2 regions of the Candidatus Accumulibacter sp. ACC012 genome follow, and region 2 is predicted to be linked to the other one. Evidence: riboswitches for the same ligand, from Rfam matches in the RefSeq annotation. Region 2 holds a riboswitch; the other holds the start of a gene.

Region 1 (3,403 bases), on a different contig from region 2:
GAACTCGCCGTTCTTGTCGAACTTGCCGTCCTTCATGCGCAGCAGGGGAGTGGTCAGGCGATCCTTGCCGTACTGGACCTTGGAGAGGAAATAGCCCTTGATGCAATTGAGTCCTCTGTTGACTGGTGCGTCCGGATCGCCCTGGGTGGCAACGATGCGGCCGCCCTTGGTTCCGACCAGCACGCCGCAACCTGTTCCGCAGTAGCGGCAGGCGCCTTTGTCCCAGCGCACGCCGTCGGACTTCGCGGGGGCTGCCTGGGCGATGGCGGGAATGCTGATGCCGGCCGCGGTGGCGGCGGCGGCGACGGCATTGCTCTTGATAAAGTCACGCCTGGTCAACGTCAATTTCATCTCATGCTTCCTCATCGGGATGGGGTTCAAACTGGTGGTAAACCAATGCTGCGGAGAGTACGCCTGGCTGCTGACTGACCGTGGTGAACATGTCGGCTGCAGCGCGATCGCTGTCGGCTTCGATGGTCACGATCAGTTGGCCCTTCTCGGTCGCGGCGTGTACTTCAACACCGCCCAGGAGCAGCAGACCGTCCTGCACCTGTTGTTGAAGTTCGGGGCGGGCATTGACCAGCAAGCTGGAAATATTCATCGGATCGAGGCTCTCCTGTTGGCAAGCTGAGTGCGGGTGTCGCCGAAGCGGCGGAACACAACGTCAAGCAATCTTGCATCTGGCAAATACACTAAGCGTCCGGTGAGGTGTTTTGCTTGATCCAGGTCAAGCGGGAAGGAATTCAGCGTGCAAGCCGGAATGCACACGGCAAGTGCGAGGTGAGAGGTGATGACCGCTAGCGGAAGGGGGGCGCAAAAAAAAGCGCGGGACCAAAGGTTCCGCGCTTTTAAATTTTGTCCCCGCAAGTGCCGTCAGGCCGGCATCCTGAACCTGGGTTCAGATAGGTCACTTTCCTTCCGCATCAGGTATGCCCGACTTGAGGGGCACACACAACAACGGTTTCTATGGTCGGCGACCAATGCCAATTAGCATTGGTTCAAGGAATCTATGACCTTAACAAACACCGCAGGGAACTCTCTCGGAGTCTTCGGAACCTGCTATCAGGGCTTCAGCACGGGGGCTTCAGCGCTGCCTCAAGTTCCGTCTCCATGTGGCAAATTCTACGCCTAAAGGCGTCGATGTCCAGCGCTATTTCTGATTCAATTCTCTGATCTTCCGTGGCTACACTCTGATTTCCGGAGAGGTGCTCGTGGGCAATGTTCAGCGCAGCCATCACCGCGATGCGCTCGGTGTGATTGCTCCTGGTTTTCTCGGCGATGTCGCGCATCTTGCCATCAACATAGGCCGCAGCATTGAGTAGCGCGGCGCGCTCATCCGCTGGGCAGGCGACACGGAACTCCTTGCCAAGGAGGGTGATATCCAGAAAATTGGCTTCGTTGGGCATCGGACAAGAACCTTCAGGCTTTGGCTTCGGGGAGCTGCTGGGCAAGCTGCTCAAGTCGGGCGGAGGCCGCTCCCATGCGCTCGGCGAGGCCTTGTCTGTCCCCTTCGGCGACAGCGAGTTGCTCGCGGAGGTGGTCATTTTCCGCGCGCAGGCTGTGACAGAGGGTCACCACCTGGCCAATCTTGCTCTCGAGCGTGTCTAGTTCATTCAGCATGGCCAGACTATAGATTCAAGAGGCGTCCCCGGTCAAGGTGTGCAGCGCTTCGCGGCTGTGCCTGCTTGCCTGGCAGCGGTGGCTTTCGGTGGCGATGGCGGGCCGCCGGCCGTCTGGCGCGCTATAATCCGCCCTTTCGTCGACTGCGGTTAGCGAAAAACCATCGTGCAAGGTGCCGCAACGCAGATCCTCTGCAGCGGTTAAACGGGAAGCAGGTGCGTGTTCTCAGGAACACCATGCCTGCGCTGCCCCCGCAACGGTAAGCGAGTGCGGGTGTGTCGAAATGCCACTGGGCGCCGGCCTGGGAAGGCGACACACCAAGACTCGCGAGCCCGGATACCGGCCTTCGCACACATTTGACGCAAGTGCCGCGGGGAAGCGGACACGAAACGCTCGGCTGCGCCGCTCGCCTCGTTGTTTGCTCCCTCGTGCATTTGATATTTGTTTGCTCGCCGGCTTGCGGGGACGCGTGCCGGATCCAGGGAGAAACCCATGAGATATCAGAGGGCGCCGCGCGCAGGTTCTGCCGCGGCATTGGCCACGCTTTGCGGCGCGCTATTTCCGGTGGCGGCCAACGCTGCCGATCAGCAGCTTGATCCTATCGTGGTCACCGCCACGCGACAGGCGACGCGCGCCAACGAATTGACCAGCGACGTGTCGGTGATCACCCGCGAAGAAATCAATGCGGCCGGACAATCAACGCTCGAGCAACTGCTGTCGCGGCAAGCCGGCATTCAGTACACGGCCAATGGCGGTCCTGGCACCAACAGCGGCGTGATTATCCGCGGCGCCAGCAGCAATCAGTCGATCGTGCTCATCGACGGCCAGCGCATCGGTTCGGCGACGACCGGCAGTGCGGCGCTGGCGCGCATTCCTCTTGACCAGATCGATCGCATCGAGATCCTGCGCGGCCCGGCTTCGTCGCTGTACGGAGCCGACGCCATTGGTGGCGTCATCCAGATCTTCACTCGCAAAGGCGAGGGTCCGACGCGACTGAATGCGAGTACGGGCTATGGCACTTACGGGACCACTGACACCACGGTCGGCGTCTCCGGTGGGACAGATCTGGTTTCCTACAGTGTTCAGGCGGGTTATCTGGATACTGGCAGTTTCAACGCCATTCACAACAAGTCGGACATCAATTACAACCCCGACGATGATGGCTATCGCAACAGTAACCTGAGTGCGAACTTCTCCGTGCGTCCGGCAGCCGGTCAGGAAATTGGCGTCAACCTGCTCGCCAGCGACGGTAGCAACCAGTACGACTCGAACGACTTCAGTGCCGTCGGCGCCGACAAGAACTACACCAACGATCAGCTGCTGGAGTCCTATTCGATCTACTCGCGCAACCGCTTGAACCAGGTATGGACGAGCACCCTGCGTCTCGGTACCAGCACCGACGCCTCCAAGGGCTATGCCGGTAACATCAGGGAGTACACCATACGCACGGACATGGATCAGGCTTCGTGGCAGAACGATATCGTCCTGCCCATCGGCGAAGCGCTGCTGGCCGTCGAGTACACCAAGCAGAAAGTGTCTGGCAGCACTGACTACACGGTGACCGAACGCACGATTCGCTCGCTGCTCGGTGGCTGGAACGCCAGTATCGAGAAGCACCGCTTGCAGTTCAACCTGCGCCGTGACGACAACTCCCAGTTCGGCGATGAAACGACGGGTTCCGCTTCCTACGGCTACCAGTTCACTCCGGACTGGCGCGCGCACTTATCGTATGGGACGGCATTTCGCGCGCCGACTTTCAACGAACTGTATTTTCCCCCGAGCG
Region 2 (3,403 bases):
GCGAAATCCTGGTTTGCCAGCGCGAAGGCCGACAAGAGCCGGCTGCAACGCTGGTTGCCGGAAAACGTCCCTGGCCAGCAAGGGCCGGCCATGTCGCCGCGAGACGAGTTCGCCGAGGCGCTGCGCTCGATCGGCTGTGTCGTGAGCGGCGAGCATCCGATGATGGACGGCAAGAAACATCGCATCAGCGTCGAAGGCGAGAAGCTCAGCGAGAAAGCCGGGTCCGGCTTCTATGTTGGCCACCCGGCCGGCTATCTGAAGAACAACAAGACCGGCGTCGACATGAAGTGGAAGTCGAAGGGCTACGCGCTCGACCCCGAGCAGAAAGCCAGGCTACAGGCTGAAGCGGCTGAAAAGCTGCAAGCGCGCACTGCCGAGCAGGAGCGGCTGCAAGAGCAGGCGGCGCAGCGGGTGGCCAAGCAGATGGCGCACCTGCTGCCGGTCACCACACCGACCACGTACATGCAAACCAAGGGAATCGAGCCGCAGGCAGGCGTTTTCACGGACAAGGAAGGCCGGGAAACCTACATCCCGGCCACCGATACCGACGGCAAGCAATGGACGATGCAGTACATCCAGGAGGACGGCACCAAGCGCTTCGCCAAGGACAGCCGCAAGGAAGGCTGCTTCCATGCAGTCGGCGGCCTGGACGCCCTGGCCAAGGCCCCTGCCCTGGTCATTGGCGAAGGCTACGCGACGGCCAGCAGCTTGCAGCAGACGCTGGGTTTCGCGACCGTCGCCGCCTTTGACTCGGGCAACCTGCTACCCGTCGCCAAGGCCTTGCATGCGAAGTTCCCGGACAAGCCCATCCTGATCGCCGGCGACGACGATCGGCACCTCGAAGCCACGCAGGGAATAAACCCCGGCCGCAGCAAGGCCGAGGAAGCGGCCAAGGCGGTTGGTGGCAAGGCCCTGCTACCGATCTTCGCGCCTGGCGAGCAAGTCGCAGAGCCGAAAGGCTTTACCGACTTCAACGACCTGGCGACCAAGAGCGTGTTGGGGCGGGAAGGCATCGAGCGGCAGGTTCGTTCGGTGGTTGATGACGTTATCGAGCGTTGCCACGCGCACGGTGTTGAGCTACTGCAGCAAGTCGAGAAACAGGAGCAGAGGCTACGTAGGGCGGTGAAAGTGGGCTGACGGACATGGCGTCATCGCAGGCTGTGCTGCGATGACGGGTTCTTGGCTTGCTCACGGTGGGTGCGTGAGTGACTCAGAAGGCATCAAGGTGTTCAGCGTCTGCTCGCTCTTTGGGGACTGCCTGCGGCAGCCCCCCGCCACTAGGCTCCCCCCGACGGCGAGATCGCTTGCGCGAACTCGCTTAACCGCATCCACTCAAGCTACCGGACACCGTTGACCGCCACCATGACCTGAGCGGCTAGCGTGAATGCCACGTGAAGGCCGACCTGCTGCTGATTTACCGCCCCGTCTTATCGACCGCTTTCCGTCCAACTGAGCGCGGGTAGCTAGCGCGAACTGCCTTGACAATGTTCTCCCAGGCGGAGTAGAAGGACTACTTGCTTCAGGTTTCCCGAGGGCTATCGCCCGAGGGATGAAATGGGAAGCCGGTGTTTCGAGCCTGTTCCACAGGCCGAGAGTATTCCGGCGCTGCCCCCGCAACGGTAAACGAGAGCAAGGAACTGCAACACGCCACTGTGCAACAGCATGGGAAGGCGCAGATCCAGGGATTTTCCCGCTCGTGAGCCCGGAGACCTGCCTGAGGCATGCGGATCGGCATTGCGGAGGGCGATGTCTCGGTACTCTGGTCGCTCTGACCCCTGTTTCCGGTTGCACTTCCTCCTTTTGCCGTTGTTTCGTTCGTTCGGCTTGCGCGCGGGTGTGCGCAGAGGAGAACTAGGTGCCGGCATTATTCCCATCGACCCGGGCGGGTGCGCTGCTTGCGTGCTCGTACCCGTGCGGCGACACGCTTCGTCACCACCGCAAAACACCCGACAGCGTTTTCGGCGGCCGTTTGGCTGCCAGCAATCGATTGCTGGCCAGGCGGCAAGCATGAGCGCGACCGATCGCGAGGAGTCGCACCGTGCGCGCATGCAGCGCAAAAAGGCCGTGGTTGATACCGCCATCGCCCGTGCCGATCGCGACCAGGGCTTGCTGCTGGTGCTCACCGGTAACGGCAAGGGCAAGTCGAGTTCGGCTTTCGGCATGGTCGCCCGTGCCCTCGGACACGGCCTGCGGGTCGGTGTCGCGCAGTTTATCAAGGGGCGCTCGGACACCGGCGAGGAGGCCTTCTTCCGTGCTCAGCCAGGGGTCACCTGGCATGTGCTTGGCGAAGGCTTCACCTGGGAGACGCAGAACCTGGCCCGCGATCGGGAAACCGCGCGCCGCGCCTGGGCCGTGGTTGCCGAGATGCTCGGCGATCCGTCGCTGGGGCTGATCGTCCTCGATGAACTGACCTATGCGCTGAAGAACGGCTGGCTGGATTTGCCGCTCGTGCTCGCCGATCTGGCCGCCCGCCCGGCGCTGCAGCACGTGGTGATTACCGGCCGCGGCGCGCCGGACGAACTGTGCGCCGCAGCCGACACGGTCAGCGAGCTGCGCGACGTCAAGCACGCCTTTCGCGCTGGCGTACGGGCGCAGAAAGGGGTCGATCTGTGAGCGCTATGCCGGCGTGCCCGGCGCTGTTCATTGCCGCGCCTGCTTCCGGCCAGGGCAAGACGACGGTGACCGCGGCTCTCGCAGCGCACCATCGTGGGCAAGGGCGGCGCGTGCGCGTTTTCAAGACCGGCCCCGATTTTCTCGATCCGATGATCCTCGAGCGCGCCTCTGCTGCGCCGGTCTATCAGCTCGACCTGTGGATGGGCGGTGAGGAGCACTGTCGGCAACTCCTGCACGCGGCGGCGGCCGAAGCCGACCTGATCCTCATAGAAGGCGTCATGGGACTCTTCGACGGCGACCGCTCGAGTGCCGATCTGGCGGCTCTGTTCGGCATTCCGATCGTGGTGGTGATCGACGGCAGCGCCATGGCCCAGACCTTTGGTGCCCTGGCACATGGCCTGGCTACCTACCGACCGGGCCTGCCTTTCGCCGGCGTATTTGCCAACCGCGTCGCCGGCGAGCGCCACTACGAGATGCTCGCCGAGAGTCTGCCGTCGGGGCTGGCCTGCTTTGGCTGGCTGCCGCGCGACGCCGAAATCGCCCTGCCCGAGCGTCACCTCGGTCTGGTACAGGCGGCCGAAGTCGCCGATCTCGACGCGCGCATAGCCCGCGCGGCGGCCGCGTTGCAGGCGCTGCCCAGGCGCCTGCCAGCGGCCGTCAGCTTCGCTGTCTCAGCCGTGTCGCCGACAGCGCTTGGCGCGCAGCCGCGACCGCTGGCCGGCGTGCGCGTCGCGGTGGCACGGGACGGCGCTTTCGCCTTCCTGTACCGCGCCAATCTCAATCTGCTACG

Evidence for each region. A riboswitch is a leader RNA that binds a small molecule or an ion and turns the genes downstream of it on or off. The one in region 2 is predicted to bind cobalamin.
Region 1: linked by a shared signal. The riboswitch ahead of QZ648_RS03935 (TonB-dependent receptor) and the one ahead of cobO (cob(I)yrinic acid a,c-diamide adenosyltransferase) in region 2 are both predicted to bind cobalamin.

The regions. Positions count from the first base shown of each region.
Region 1 covers NZ_CAJQUC010000003.1:98,153-101,555, forward strand. The annotation lists gene napA (nitrate reductase catalytic subunit NapA) at 1-345, opposite strand, end outside; gene QZ648_RS03920 (chaperone NapD) at 353-601, opposite strand; gene zapA (cell division protein ZapA) at 1,071-1,406, opposite strand; gene QZ648_RS03930 (hypothetical protein) at 1,420-1,620, opposite strand; cobalamin riboswitch at 1,774-1,983, shown strand; gene QZ648_RS03935 (TonB-dependent receptor) at 2,113-3,403, shown strand, end outside.
Region 2 covers NZ_CAJQUC010000013.1:74,501-77,903, forward strand. The annotation lists partial or broken gene QZ648_RS14130 (zincin-like metallopeptidase domain-containing protein) at 1-1,137, shown strand, start outside; cobalamin riboswitch at 1,505-1,733, shown strand; gene cobO (cob(I)yrinic acid a,c-diamide adenosyltransferase) at 2,008-2,613, shown strand; partial or broken gene QZ648_RS14140 (cobyrinate a,c-diamide synthase) at 2,619-3,403, shown strand, end outside.